4 regions of the Kitasatospora sp. NPDC058218 genome follow, and region 3 is predicted to be linked to each of the others. Evidence: riboswitches for the same ligand, from Rfam matches in the RefSeq annotation. Region 3 holds a riboswitch; each other region holds the start of a gene.
The links. A riboswitch is a leader RNA that binds a small molecule or an ion and turns the genes downstream of it on or off. The one in region 3 is predicted to bind cyclic di-AMP.
Positions count from the first base shown of each region.

Region 1: it holds a riboswitch for cyclic di-AMP, as region 3 does, so the genes downstream of both, ACFVYI_RS33700 (family 16 glycosylhydrolase) here and ACFVYI_RS41595 (transglycosylase family protein) in region 3, are expected to answer to the same signal.
Region 2: it holds a riboswitch for cyclic di-AMP, as region 3 does, so the genes downstream of both, ACFVYI_RS01500 (NlpC/P60 family protein) here and ACFVYI_RS41595 (transglycosylase family protein) in region 3, are expected to answer to the same signal.
Region 4: it holds a riboswitch for cyclic di-AMP, as region 3 does, so the genes downstream of both, ACFVYI_RS11515 (peptidoglycan DD-metalloendopeptidase family protein) here and ACFVYI_RS41595 (transglycosylase family protein) in region 3, are expected to answer to the same signal.

Region 1 covers NZ_JBHVWC010000065.1:61,006-64,494, reverse strand. Annotated here, with positions in the region: gene ACFVYI_RS33700 (family 16 glycosylhydrolase) at 1-1,191, opposite strand, end outside; cyclic di-AMP (ydaO/yuaA leader) riboswitch at 1,194-1,358, opposite strand; gene ACFVYI_RS33695 (hypothetical protein) at 1,823-2,152, shown strand; gene ACFVYI_RS33690 (alpha/beta hydrolase) at 2,223-3,365, opposite strand.
Region 2 covers NZ_JBHVWC010000002.1:108,482-111,970, forward strand. Annotated here, with positions in the region: gene ACFVYI_RS01490 (NYN domain-containing protein) at 1-140, shown strand, start outside; gene ACFVYI_RS01495 (NlpC/P60 family protein) at 354-1,397, shown strand; cyclic di-AMP (ydaO/yuaA leader) riboswitch at 1,720-1,875, shown strand; gene ACFVYI_RS01500 (NlpC/P60 family protein) at 1,886-3,049, shown strand; gene ACFVYI_RS01505 (NlpC/P60 family protein) at 3,275-3,489, shown strand, end outside.
Region 3 covers NZ_JBHVWC010000123.1:7,553-11,041, reverse strand. Annotated here, with positions in the region: gene ACFVYI_RS41600 (cytochrome P450) at 1-993, shown strand, start outside; cyclic di-AMP (ydaO/yuaA leader) riboswitch at 1,269-1,442, shown strand; gene ACFVYI_RS41595 (transglycosylase family protein) at 1,446-2,366, shown strand; gene eno (phosphopyruvate hydratase) at 2,610-3,489, shown strand, end outside.
Region 4 covers NZ_JBHVWC010000014.1:122,223-125,711, forward strand. Annotated here, with positions in the region: gene ACFVYI_RS11510 (DUF2470 domain-containing protein) at 1-133, shown strand, start outside; gene ACFVYI_RS11515 (peptidoglycan DD-metalloendopeptidase family protein) at 596-1,630, opposite strand; cyclic di-AMP (ydaO/yuaA leader) riboswitch at 1,635-1,795, opposite strand; gene ACFVYI_RS11520 (MFS transporter) at 2,106-3,489, shown strand, end outside.

The DNA of each region.
Region 1 (3,489 bases), on a different contig from region 3:
CGCGCTCAGGGACAGGTTGAGGATCAGGTACGCCGACCAGCCGGCACCGACGCCCTTGCCGTCCGAGAAGACCTTCGCGCCGTTGATGTACCAGTCGACCGAGTCGGCGCCGTACTGGGTGCCGACGGTGACCCACTGGTCGTGGGCGATCGCCTTCGCGTCGGTGACGTACTTGTGGTCCGCGTTGACGTGGTTGGTCAGCTCCAGCAGGTTGGCGTTGTCCGAGTGGTACTCGAAGGTGTCGATCTCGCCGTGGCTGCCGCTGGTGCCGTTCCACGTCCACAGCGCCGGCCAGGCGCCGGTGCCGGCCGGGAGCTTGACCCGGGTCTCGACGTAGTCACCGGTCTTCACCTTGAAGCCCTCGCTGGAGTACTCGGTGGTGAGCAGCCCGGTGTCCCAGGCCTGCTTGCCGTTCTCCAGGGTGTGGCTGCTCGGCTTGGCGGTGAAGGTGGCGGCGCCGCCGGAGACGGCGACGTTGTTCTTGTTCAGCCAGTCGAGCTTGTTGTCGTTGGGGTTGTGGTCGCCGTAGTGGTACGAGCTGCTCTTGTCGGCGGTCCAGCGCGAGCCGAGGGCGAGGCTGTTGAACTCGTCCGACCAGGTCAGCGACTTCCCGGCGACCGGGGCGCCGGTGGCCGGGGGCGACGGGGCGGCGGTCGCGGTGGGCGACGGCGTCGGGGTGGGCTTGGGAGTGGCCGTCGCGGTCGGCGTCGGGGTGGGGGTGGCCGTGGCGCCGGAGACCACGAGCTGGCGCGAGGGCAGGTTGTGCCAGGCGCCGCCGAGGTCCTGCCAGAAGCCGAACTGGGTGTACGTCCCGGCGGGCAGGGTGCGGGCACCGGTGGTGATCGACAGGCCGGTGGGGCAGATCTGCGCGTTGGAGACGTTGCCGGGGAAGTCGAGGTTGCGCCCGGCGGCGTCGCGGACGCCCACGCCGACGGTCTTGGCGGTGAAGCAGGCCGAGGAGTGGACGGTCAGCGCGGCCGTGGTGGCCTTGCCCGCGACCATGGTGGCCGGGGCGAGCTTGTCCTGGGTGACGGTCGGCACGGTGGCCGCCTGGGCGCCGGTGAGCGCCGGGACGCCGAGGAGCCCGGCGCCGCTGATGGCGAGCGCGCCGGTGGCGGCGACGGCGGCCTTGCGGCCTCGGTGGTTGGGACGGGCGTGGCGCGGGGTCGCGCGCCGGGCAGGCTTCTGCATGGCGGTGTCCTCTGTGACGCCTGCGAGGTGAGCTGTCGGGTTCGGGCTGAGGTTGCCCGGCCGCCTGTGGAGCGGCTTCACCCCTAGCCTCGGCCGGTACGCGGGAGCGCACGGGTCGGGCACTGACCTGGGTCCCCCGCTCCCGTCCACTGTGGTGCTCGACTGCCGACCGGCGGGTGGACAGGACTCGGCGTCCCGACGGCGGGGTCCGCGAAGACGGACTCGTGCAGGCTAGGCAGGCCGCCCGGAAGGCGACAACTCACCGGGGGATGTTGTCGCGCAGCTCACAGTGGGGCGGGGCGGAGTTGATCAAGTCGCCGGTGGAGTTGATCAGTTGGCGGTGGGGTCGGCCGGGGTGGCCGGTGGGGTCGGCCGGGCGGGCGATCGGGCCGGGAGGTCGGCCGGGCGTGGGCCTGCGCCCCGCGCGCCGGGCGCCCGGGCCGGTGCCGGGCGGTGGGTCCGCCGAGCGGCCCGGCGCCGCCTGCGGTGCCGGTGCCGCGCCCGGCGGCCGGACGGCGCGGGGTGCTGCCCCGCGGCGGGGTGCCCGCAAGTCCGCCGCGAAGGTCGGCCGGTCGGATAGGTTGGGGGTCCAGCCCTACCGCACAGACGAGAGACGAGGACCAGTCCCGCCATGACCGCGCCCCTGCCCGCCTTCGCCGGCCGCACCTACCTCTTCCAGGTCGACAACGGCGCGGCCTTCCGCAACGCCTACTCGCCGGACGGCAAGCGGCTGCGCTGGGAGGGCCTCGGCGAGTCGGCGGGCCAGTGGGAGGACGTGGCGCTCCACATCGCCGAGATCGGGCCGGAGCTGTACTTCGTCAGCTGGACCGAGCAGAGCGGCATCACCGTGAGCCATGTGATGGACCTCGGCAAGCTGACGGTGCGCGCGTTCTGGACGTACGAGGGCGAGGGCGGCCGGGTCGGCGAGCTGCACACCGGGACGCTGGAGCCGGTGGCCTGAACCGTGGCCCGGACCGTGGCCTGAGCGCCGCCGGGCCGGCCGTGCCGTGGCCGCCCGGCGCCCGTCCCGGTCAGACCGCGCGGTCCGGCACCCTGAGGCGCTGGGAGAGCCACTCCAGCGAGGACGGCAGCAGCCTGCTCCAGGTCTCGAAGTTGTGGCCACCGGTCTTCATCATGCTGTAGGAGACCTTCATCGGGCCGTGCGCGGCGGCCACGAACGCCTCGGTGTCCCGCCGGTAGTCGCCGTCGCCCTCCCTGGTGCCGGCCAGCAGCACGGACACCGCGGGCTGCGGCAGGTTCTTCAGCCGCCACATCAGGTCGGCCTCGTTGCGACGCTGCTGGCTGCCCTTGAAGAGGTCCCCGGTCGTCGGGTCGTCGGCGGCCTGGTAGTAGCCGGAGAGCGAGACGGCGGTCGGGAAGACCTCCGGGTGGCGCATGGCGAGCTTGAGGGCGCAGTAGCCGCCGGTCGAGTTGCCCATGAAGCCCCAGGCCTGCGGGTCGGAGGAGACCCGGTACGTCGCCTGGATCGCGGCCGGGACGTCCTTGGTGAAGTACGTCTCCGACTGCGCGCCGCCCGGGATGTCCTCGCACTCGGTGTCCTGCGGGAGCGCGGGCGAGGGGCGCATCAGTACCATCACGGTCGGCTGCATCCGACCCTCCTGGAGCAGCTTGAGCGCCGCGCCCGGGTAGTTCAGCCGGGTCACCAGGTTCTTCGCGATACCGGGGAAGCCGGTGCTCACGATCACCGCCGGGAACTGCTTCTGCGCGTACTCCGGCTGGAAGTACTGCGGCGGCAGGTAGACGTACCCCTCGGTGGAGAGCCGGGTGGCGGCGCCGTCGATCCGGACCTCGCGGATCTCACCGGACTGCTTCGGGTCGCGGCCCAGCGCCCCGCCGCCCTTGACGGACGCGTGCCCGATGGTCTCCACCTGCAGGCGGCCGGACGCGTCCGCCTTGTTCTGGATGACGACCGGGCCGTTGTCGCCGGTGCCGAGCAGGTCGTCCCAGCTGCTGTAGAAGGCGAAGTAGTTGTTGGCCACCAGGCCCAGTGCGGCGAGCACGGTGAGCTGGGTGGCGAGCAGCGCACCGATCCGGCCGAGCACCGCCTGCCAGGTCTTCCTCGCCAGTCTCGGCCACAGCCAGACCGTGCCGGCCGTCACCACGAGGGCGATCAATACGGTCAGTGCCAACACCTTGTGGCTCGTCAGACCCATGTCCTGCTTGCTCCCACGCCTCGAACTCCCCCGCCCCCGCCGTAAGGACAACCGGGACGGCCACCCCGGTTCCCCCGTCCACCACGGAAGCCACCGCCGAGGCTCGATCGACAACCCTAGCGGT
Region 2 (3,489 bases), on a different contig from region 3:
GCCGGCTGGTGCGGGCCGAGCCGCAGGGGCGTCCGGTGGTGGTGGTCTCCGCCGACCGGGAGGTCGCGGAGGGCGTGCGGAAGGCGGGCGCGCGCCCCGTGGCTTCCGTTCTGCTGTTGAACCGGTTGGCCCGGCCCTGACCGCGTCCGGGTGCTGTCCAGGTCGAAGTGACGCCTGGTCAGCGCCCGGTTTGCGGGGATGTGTGGGTCCGGTGAAGTCATGGCGGGGAGCGGAAGTTCACGCCATCGGGGGAGTGGCGGAAAGCGTGGATCTTCACTAGGGTCTGGCGTCAAACCTATTTTCCGGATTCTCACCCAATCGGGTGAGTCCCGTTGGAAGAAGGAGCCGGTCTCTTGGCCACCCACCGCCGTCCCAAGCAGCCGAGCCGCGCGCGGGTCTCCGTGCTCACCGCTGCCGCGGCGACCGCGGTCGCCCTCTCCGCCCAGGTCGCCGCGCACGCCGCGCCCACTCCCTCCCCCAAGAAGGAGGACGTGAAGGCGCAGATCGACCAGTTGCAGGAGGAGGCCGAGCAGGCCACCGAGAAGTTCAACGGCGCCAAGGAGCGGGCCGACCAGCTGCGCAAGCAGTCGGACCAGCTCCAGGACCAGGTGGCCCGCGGCCAGGACCAGATGACCCAGCTCCAGGGCGGGCTGGCCGAGGTGGCGGCCGAGCAGTACCGCACCGGCGGCATCGACCCGTCCGTCCAGCTGATGCTCTCCTCCGACCCCTCCGGCTACCTGGACAAGGCCTCCAGCGTCCAGCAGGCCAGCTCCAGCCAGACCGAGGCGCTCAAGGGCCTGCAGGACCAGCAGCGCCGGCTGGACCAGCAGAAGGCCGAGGCGGCCGCGATTCTGGCCTCCCTGGACAGCACCACCAAGGACCTGAACCAGTCCAAGGCCGAGGTCAACAAGAAGCTCAAGGAGGCCCAGGACCTGCTGAACTCCCTCAGTGCGGCGGACCGGGCCGCGCTGAAGGCCGCTCAGCAGCAGGCGGACCGCGCCTCGCGCGGCAGCGAGCGGACCGACCTGGGCAGCCTGCCGCAGGGCAGTGGCATGGCCGGGGCGGCCGTCGCCAACGCGATGAGCAAGCAGGGCTCGCCGTACCAGTGGGGCGCCGTCGGCCCGAGCGGCTTCGACTGCTCCGGCCTGATGGTCTGGTCGTACGCGAAGGCCGGTGTCTCGCTGCCGCGCACCTCGCAGGCGCAGGCCAACTACGGCTCGAAGGTGCCCTCGCTCGCCGAGGCCCAGCCGGGCGACCTCATCATCTACCGCGCCGACCGCAGCCACGTCGGGATGTACATCGGCAACGGGATGGTGGTCCACGCGCCGCACACCGGTGACGTGGTCAAGGTGATGAAGGCCGACGCGATGCCGATCAACGCGATCCGCCGGGTCTGACGGACCGACACGCCCACGGGCCGGGATCCGGCCCTGTGATCCGCGCCACCTCCTGATCGGGGGTGGCGTCGGCGTCTGCGGCTGCTTGATGACAAACGATCAGCTCCGTGTGGGCAAGTGATCACGCCCGGTCATATTCGCGCATGACCTTGGATCTTCTTTCGGCATTTTTCTGACAAGGATTTGAACGGATCACGGTTCTGTTACTAGGGTCGTGCCTCGAACCACCGCACAGTCGATCACCCAGCAGGGGTGGCGGCGGAGGTTTACCGCCGAGTTCGCGAAGCAGCGGGGCAGAGCATCTGCCCGACGGGGAGCCCAGTAGTCGGGGGCGCTGTGGAACGGAGCCGGGGAACCATGTTCCTCCGGGGTGAATCGGCGCCAGGGCGACCGCAGCAGCGGTCGGTGAGGCGTCGTAGGGCAATGCTTCCGGCCCGAACCCGTCAGCTCACCCGGTAGGCGGACGTAGGAAGAAGGAGTCCGCCTTCGTGGCGTCCCATCGTCGTCCCAAGCCCGCCGGCCGCGCCCGGGTCTCGATCATGACCGGTGTCGCCGCTGCCGCGGTCGCCCTCTCCGCGCAGTCCGGCGCCCACGCCGACCCGACGCCGACCAAGGACCAGGTCAAGGAGCAGGTCGACCAGCTCAACGAGCAGGCCGAGCAGGCGACCGAGAAGCTCAACGGCGCCCAGGCCAAGCAGCAGGAGCTGCAGAAGCAGGTCGGTGAGCTGCAGGACAAGGTGGCCCGCCAGCAGGCCTCGGTGACCGAGGCCCAGGGCGGCCTCGCCGAGATCGCCGGCGAGCAGTACCGCAACGGCGGCATATCGCCGACCGTCCAGCTGATGCTCTCGTCCAGCCCGGACAGCTTCCTCACCCAGGCCGGTGCGATCAACCAGGCCGGCAGCACCCAGTCCAACGCGCTGAAGGACCTCCAGGAGCAGCAGCGCAGGCTCGACCAGGACCGCAACGAGGCGCAGGGCAAGCTCGGCGAGCTCGAGGCCACCACCCAGCAGCTGAAGGCCTCCAAGGACGAGGTCCAGGGCAAGCTGGCCAAGGCCCAGGACCTGCTCAACACGCTGACCGAGCAGGAGCGCGAGGCGCTGCGCGCGGCCGAGGAGAAGGCCGCCGCCGAGGCGAAGGCCAAGGCGGACGCCGCCAAGGCCGAGGCCAAGGCCAAGGCGGACGCCGACCGCGCCTCCCGCGACAACAGCCGCGACAACCTGGCCGGCTCGTCCTCGTCGACGGCTGCCAAGCCCGCCGCGTCCTCCCCGGCCCCCGCGCCGTCCGCGCCCGCCGCCAACGGCTCGCGCGCCGCCGCCGCGATCGCCGCCGCCGAGAGCAAGCTGGGTGCGCCGTACGTCTACGGCGCCTCCGGCCCGGGCTCGTTCGACTGCTCCGGCCTCACCAGCTGGGCCTACGCCCAGGCGGACGTGTCGCTGCCGCGCACCTCGCAGGCCCAGGCCACCATCGGCACCAACGTCGGCACCAACATCGCCAACGCCCAGCCCGGTGACCTGATCATCTACCGCTCGGACCGCAGCCACGTCGCGATCTACGTGGGCGGCGGCCAGGTCATCCACGCGCCGAAGCCCGGTGCGAACGTCCGGTACGAGACCGCCAGCATGCTGCCGATCAACGCCATCGTGCGCGTCTGATCCGGCGTCCGCCTGCACGGGCCCGGTCTCCCCTCGCGGGAGGCCGGGCCTGCGGCTTTCGGGCAGGACCGCGCTGGTGTCCGATTGCGGGTCAAATATTCGGGTTGGGAGGGGTTTGGACTCGATCGCCCGGACTCGCTAACGTCTGCCACCGGACTCCCGCTTGAGAGCCGCCCGCTCCGGTGCGGCGGCGGGGCCGGGTCGCAGGATCGGAGCCACTGTCGTATGGCCGTGCACCGCCGTTCCCCCCTGCCGGGCGCGCTCGCCCGCGCGCTGGTGCTGACCGCCGCGGCCACCACCGCGCTGGGGGTGGCGACGGGTGGTACCGCCCAGGCCGCCCCGGGCGCGCCGGACGGGCCGTCGAACCGCAAGGACGTCAAGGCGCAGGTGGAGCAGCTGTACGACGAGGCCGAGCAGGCCTCGGAGAAGTACAACGCGGC
Region 3 (3,489 bases):
CCGCCGGACCACACCCGGCTGCGTCGGCTGGTCTCGAAGGCGTTCACGCCGCGTCGGGTGGCGGAGTTCGAGCCCCGGGTGCAGCAGCTCACCGACCGGCTGATCGACGGTTTCGCGCAGCGCGGCTCGGCGGACCTGATCCACGAGTTCGCCTTCCCGCTCCCCATCTACGCGATCTGCGACCTGCTCGGGGTGCCGGCCGAGGACCAGGACGACTTCCGGGACTGGGCGGGCATGATGATCCGCCACGGCGGTGGGCAGCGCGGCGGGGTGGGGCGCGCCGTCAAGCGGATGCGCGCCTACCTGGCGGAGCTGATCCACCGCAAGCGGGCCGATCCCGGCGACGACCTGATCTCCGGCCTGATCCGGGCCAGCGACCACGGCGAGCACCTGACCGAGAACGAGGCCGCGGCGATGGCCTTCATCCTCCTCTTCGCCGGTTTCGAGACGACCGTCAACCTGATCGGCAACGGCACCTACGCGCTGCTGCGCAACCCCGGGCAGCGGGCGCTGCTCCAGGACTCGATCGCCCGTGGCGAGAGCGCCCTGCTGGAGACCGGGATCGAGGAACTCCTGCGCTACGACGGGCCGGTGGAGCTCGCCACCTGGCGCTTCGCGACCAGCCCGCTGACCATCGGCGGGGTGGAGATCCCGGTCGGCGACCCGGTGCTGGTGGTGCTCGCGGCGGCGGACCGGGACCCGGCGCGGTTCGCCGACGAGAACACCCTCGACCTGGCCCGGACCGACAACCCGCACCTGGGCTTCGGGCACGGCATCCACTACTGCATCGGTGCTCCGCTGGCCCGGTTGGAGGGGAGGTCGGCGCTCACCACCCTGCTCACCCGGCTGCCCGATCTGCGACTCGCCGAAAGCCCGGAGAACCTCCGCTGGCGCGGTGGCCTGATCATGCGTGGACTTCGTGACCTCCCGGTGGAATTCACCCCCGAGAAGCCGTCCGCGGAACCGTCCACCGAGCCTTCGACCGGCCTCTGAGCAATCCGTGCGGCGATGCCCCGGCCGTGTCTCGATCTCGACCATTCGAGCCTCCGACACGCTGACGGGGTGTCGCTGTTCTGCTCTCACCGGGGGTCTGAATCACCATCAATCAGGACATAGCCCTGTTGTTGGTAGGCGATCGGCCACGCGCCGTAATTTATGTGTGATACCTGCGATATGAGCTTGTTATTGATGTGAGGATCTGTCTACCCTCCCTGGAGTTCGCAGCTGCGGACCTCGTGCGCGGAACGCCGAATCCTGCCCGCCGCGTCACGGGAAACCGACCAGAACCCTTGGGCAGGGGCGGGGGAACCAGGTTTGTTGCCGTCCCCCACGGCTTGGGGTGAAGCCGCCCGCGCGGGCCGAAAGACTCCGCGTCACGCGGCCGGGCCACCTCCCGGTCCGAACCCGACAGCTCACCTCGCAGGCGTGCGGAGAGGGAAAACGTCATGCTCTTCGTCGGAACCGGCCGTCATCGTCGTCGCACCCAGACCGAGAAGGCCATCGCCGTGGCCGGTGTGGCCGGCGTCGGACTCGCGCTGCCGCTGCTCACCGCCACCGGCGCCTCCGCCGCCCCGGCCTCGACCTGGGACGCGGTCGCCCAGTGCGAGAGCGGCGGCAACTGGAGCATCAACACCGGCAACGGCTTCTACGGGGGCTTGCAGTTCACCCCCAGCACCTGGAAGGCGTACGGCGGCACCTCGTACGCGCCGCAGGCCCACCAGGCCAGCAGGGCGCAGCAGATCTCGGTCGCCGAGAAGGTCCTCGCCTCGCAGGGGCCGGGCGCCTGGCCGGTCTGCTCGCAGAAGGCGGGCCTGACCAAGGGCGGCGCCGCGGCCCCGGTCGACACCTCCTCGGACGCCGAGCCCGCGGCCCAGCAGCCCGCCGCGCCGAAGCCCGCGCAGTCGAAGCCCGCCGCGCCGAAGCCGGCCCAGTCGAAGCCCGCTCAGAAGCCGGTCCAGCAGCAGGCCCCGAAGCCCGCCGCCCAGCAGCCCGTCCAGCAGGACGCGCAGCAGAAGCCCGGCTGGGACGCCGACGCGAAGGTCTTCTGGTACCAGAGCAACGGCGCCTGGTACTGGACCAGCCACCAGGGCGTCTACCAGCAGTACGCGGGTCAGGCCGCCGGCCAGTACGCGGGCCAGGACAGCCGCCCGGCCGCGGCCCACGGCGCCCCGGTCGCCGCAGCCGCCCCCGTCGCCCAGCAGCGCGCCGACCACGGTTACACCGTCCAGTCCGGTGACACCCTGTCGACCATCGCCACCGCCCAGGGTGTCCAGGGCGGCTGGCAGACGCTGTACGACGGCAACCGCGGCACCGTCGGCACCGACCCGAACCTGATCCTCCCGGGCCAGGTGCTCGACCTCGGCTGACGCCCGCCGGTGCGGTGGCTCCACGAAGGGGGCCGATCAGGCCCCCTTCGTCCGCATCTGTTCCCCTTTCATGGGGCAACCAGGTGAACTACCGGTGGGTAGCCGGGCCACACGCTGAGACGGGACCGAGGTCGACGTGGTCCCGAGAGCCCGTGCGGTTAGGCTCTGGTCGTAACGACTCCGCAACCATCCGGCCGACAGCACCCATCGTCAGCCGAACCTGCTTCCGCTAGGAGATGCCTCGTGCCGTCCATCGATGTCGTCGTAGCCCGTGAGATTCTCGACTCGCGTGGCAACCCCACGGTCGAGGTCGAGGTCGGCCTCGACGACGGCAGCACCGGCCGTGCCGCTGTCCCGTCGGGTGCCTCCACCGGTGCCTTCGAGGCGCTGGAGCTTCGCGACGGTGACAAGAACCGCTACTTCGGCAAGGGCGTGGAGAAGGCCGTCCTGGCCGTCATCGAGCAGATCGGCCCCGAGCTGGTCGGCTACGACGCCACCGAGCAGCGCCTGATCGACCAGGCCATGCTCGACCTGGACGCCACCCCGGACAAGTCCTCGCTCGGCGCCAACGCGATCCTCGGCGTCTCGCTGGCCGTCGCGCACGCCGCCTCCGAGGCCAGCGACCTGCCGCTGTTCCGCTACCTGGGCGGCCCGAACGCGCACGTCCTGCCGGTCCCGATGATGAACATCCTCAACGGTGGCTCGCACGCGGACTCCAACGTCGACATCCAGGAGTTCATGATCGCCCCGATCGGCGCGGAGTCCTTCTCCGAGGCCGTCCGCTGGGGCGTCGAGGTCTACCACACCCTCAAGGGCGTGCTGAAGGAGCGCGGCCTGTCCACCGGCCTCGGCGACGAGGGCGGCTTCGCGCCGAACCTGGACAGCAACCGCGAGGCCCTGGACCTCATCACCGAGGCCATCCAGAAGGCCGGCTACGTGCCCGGCAAGGACATCGCGCTCGCCCTGGACGTCGCCGCCTCCGAGTTCTACCAGGACGGCGCCTACCAGTTCGAGGGCAAGGCGCTCTCCGCCGCCGAGCTCATCGAGTACTACGCCGAGCTGGTCGCCTCCTACCCGCTGGTCTCCATCGAGGACCCGCTGGACGAGTCGGACTGGGACGGCT
Region 4 (3,489 bases), on a different contig from region 3:
GGACCACCCGTACGGCCACCGCGACGTCCGTCTGGTCTTCCCCGAGCCGGCGCGCGACGCGGACGAGTTCGGGCACCGCGTGCACCAGCTGCTGACCGCCGCGAACAGCGACCTGCCCGCCCACCGGTCCTGACCGGGCATCGGACGACGCCCCCCGAACTCGACACCCGCCCGAACCAGGCGCCCCCCGAACGCCACCCCGCACCCTGCACCCCGCGCCCCCGCCGCAGGAATTGCCGAGCGGAATTGACGGCCCGTCCGACTCCGGACGGGCCGGCCGAATTCGGGGACGGAGCCACTCGGAAACGGTCCGGACAACCGAAACCGAAATACCGGAGCGAGCAACCGGACGTGAGAGCGGGTCAACCATCACATTCGCCTCGAACAGGGGGGATGAACTGCACTGCAAATACGGGGACGGAAAACGAAAGCGGCCGGCCCGGCTCACGAAGGATATTCGTGAGCCGGGCCGGCCTGGGCGTGTCCCGCGCCCATGATCCACTGGTGGTGCGGCGATCACCCGGTCGAGCGGTCACCCGACATGACCATCCCGGGAGGTCGTTCGCCCCGCACCCAGCGGTGGTCCGACCTCAGGTCAGATGGAGACGCCGTGCGCCCGCAGGTAGGCGATCGGGTCGATGTCCGAGCCGTACTCCGAGCCGGTGCGGATCTCGAAGTGCAGGTGCGGGCCGGTCACGTTGCCGGTCGCACCGGAGAGGCCGATCTGCTGGCCGGCGGTGACGGCCTGACCGACCTTCACACCGATCGAGGACAGGTGCGCGTACTGGGCGTACTTGCCGTCGGCGAGCTTGATCTCGACCTCGTTGCCGTAGGCGCCGCCGTTGCCGGCCTTGACCACGGTGCCGGCCGCGATGGCGCGCAGCGGGGTGCCGGTGGAGGCGACGAAGTCGGCACCGGTGTGGTGACCGGAGGACCACATCGAGCCGGCCACGCCGTAGGCGGTGCCGAGCTTCGGGTTGGCGACGGGGGCGACGTAGCCGGAGGTGGCGGCCACGGCGGCCGGGGCCTGGGTGGCGGCCGGCGCGGCCGGCTTGGCGGCGGGGGCGGCCGGCTTGGTGGCCGGGGCCTGCGCGGGCTTGGCGGCCTGGACCGGCTTCGGGGTGGCGGGCTTGGCGGCCGGCTTCACCGAGTCCTGCGAGACCTGCGGCTTGGCCGCGGGGGCGGCCGGCTTGGCGGCCTCGGCGGCGGCCGGAGCGGCGGCGGCCTTGGCGGCGAGCGAGAGCTGCTGACCCGGGAAGATGAGGTTCGGGTTGGCACCGACGACCGAGCGGTTGTGGTCGTACAGCGCCTGCCAGCCGCCCTCGACCTGCTTGGCGTCGGCGATCTTCGACAGGGTGTCCCCTCCGACGACCTTGTAGCTCTCCTCGGCCGGAGCGGCGGCGGGCTTGGCGGCCTCGGCGGCGGCCGGAGCGGCGGCGGCCGGAGCGGCGTCGACGCTGGTGGCACCGGTCCAGGTGCTGGTCTGCGCGGGCTTCGCGGCCGGGGCGGTGTGGGCCTGGGCGCTGATGGTGGTCACCAGCGGAAGGGCGAAGGCGGCGCCGGTCACGGCGGTGGCGATGCCGATGCGGGCGGCGCGGGGCAGGGCGATACGACGGGCCTGTGCGGGCATGGGGAACTGTCCTCTCCGACGCCTGCGAGGTGAGCTGTCGGGTTCGGGCTGGAGTTGCCCGGCCGCATAGCGCGGCTTCACCCCAAGCCGGACCGCGAATTCCGGTCCGGCGACTTACCTTTGGGTCCCCCGCTCCTGCCGTACAGAGTTCGGTTCGTACCACCGGGCAGCGGCAGGACTAGGCGTTCCACCCGGTGGCCACCCGGGCCAATGCCGGGCGGTCGCTGAACTAAAACCCATCCGTCCGGGTGAAGCAATGTCGATCTCTTGAATCGACAACCAATGCCGGGAAGGTCGTGACACTCCGAATGATCGACTGCACGGTATGTGCACAATCGATTAACCGCGCGCCACTGATCCGCGACGCTCCGCCGATTTCGGTGTCCTTCCGCATGCGATCGGCTACGGAAAGCCATCTGCCGACACACCCCCGGTGAGCCTTGTCACGTCGGCTCCCGGGGCGCACGATCGGGCGGTGGCCACCTCCGAGGCCGGCACCCTGCGCCTGGGCACCGCGCAGGGCCGCTGGGTACTACTGGCGACGGTGCTCGGCTCCAGCATGGCGATGCTCGACGGCACCGTCGTCAACGTCGCCCTGCCGCGGATCGGCACCGATCTCGGCGCCCCGCTCGCCGCCCTGCAATGGACACTGAACGCCTATCTGCTCACCCTGGCCGGCCTCATCCTGCTCGGCGGCGCGCTCGGCGACCGCTACGGCCGGCGCCGCGTCTTCCTGATCGGCGTGCTCTGGTTCGCCGCCGCCTCGGCGGCGTGCGCGGCGGCGCCCACCATCGAGGTGCTGGTCGCCGCCCGCGCGGTGCAGGGCATCGGCGGGGCGCTGCTCACCCCGGGCTCGCTCGCGATGCTCCAGGCCGTGTTCCACCCGGACGACCGCTCGGCGGCGGTCGGCCTCTGGTCCGGCCTCGGCGGGGTGTCGGCCGCGATCGGCCCGTTCCTCGGCGGCTGGCTGGTGGACGGCCCCGGCTGGCGGTGGATCTTCCTGTTGAACGTCCCGCTCGCCGTCCTGGTGATCGCGGTGGCTTCCCGGCACGTCCCGGAGAGCCGGGACGAGAGCGCGACCGGCCGGTTCGACATCCTCGGCGCGGCGCTGGCCGCGCTGGCCCTGGGCTCGGTCACCTACGCGCTGACGGCCGCCGGAGCCGGGCTCTCCCCCGAGGTCTGGGTGGCCGGTGCGGCCGGTCTGCTGCTGGGCGCGGCGTTCGTCGTGGTCGAGCGCCGCGTCGAGGAGCCGATGCTGCCGCTCGGCCTCTTCTCCTCCCGCCTGTTCACCGCGGTGAACCTGGTCACCCTCTGCGTCTACGCGGCGTTCAGCGGAGTGTTCTTCCTGCTGGTCGTGCAGTTGCAGATCGTCTCCGGCTTCTCGCCGCTGGTCTCCGGGCTCGCCCTGGTGCCGATCACCGTGCTGATGCTGGCGCTGTCCGCCCGGGCCGGCCGGCTCGGCAAGCGGATCGGTCCGCGGATCCCGCTCACCGTGGGGCCGCTGGTCTGCGCGACGGGAGTGCTGCTGATGCTGCGGATCGGCCCGGACGCCTCCTACTGGACGGACGTCCTGCCGGCCGTCACCGTGATGGGCTGCGGGATGGTCCTGCTGGTCGCGCCGCTGACCGCGACGGTGCTCGCGGCGGTGGAGGTCCGCCACGCCGGGATCGCCAGCGGCGTCAACAACGCCGCCGCCCGCGCGGCCGGTCTGCTCGCGGTGGCCGCCCTGCCCGCGCTGGCCGGGCTCAGCGGCGAGGCCTACCAGGTGCCCGCCTCGGTGGACTCCGCCTTCCGCATCGCGATGCTGATCTGCGCCGGGCTGCTGGCCGCCGGCGGCGTGACCGCGTTCACCACCGTCC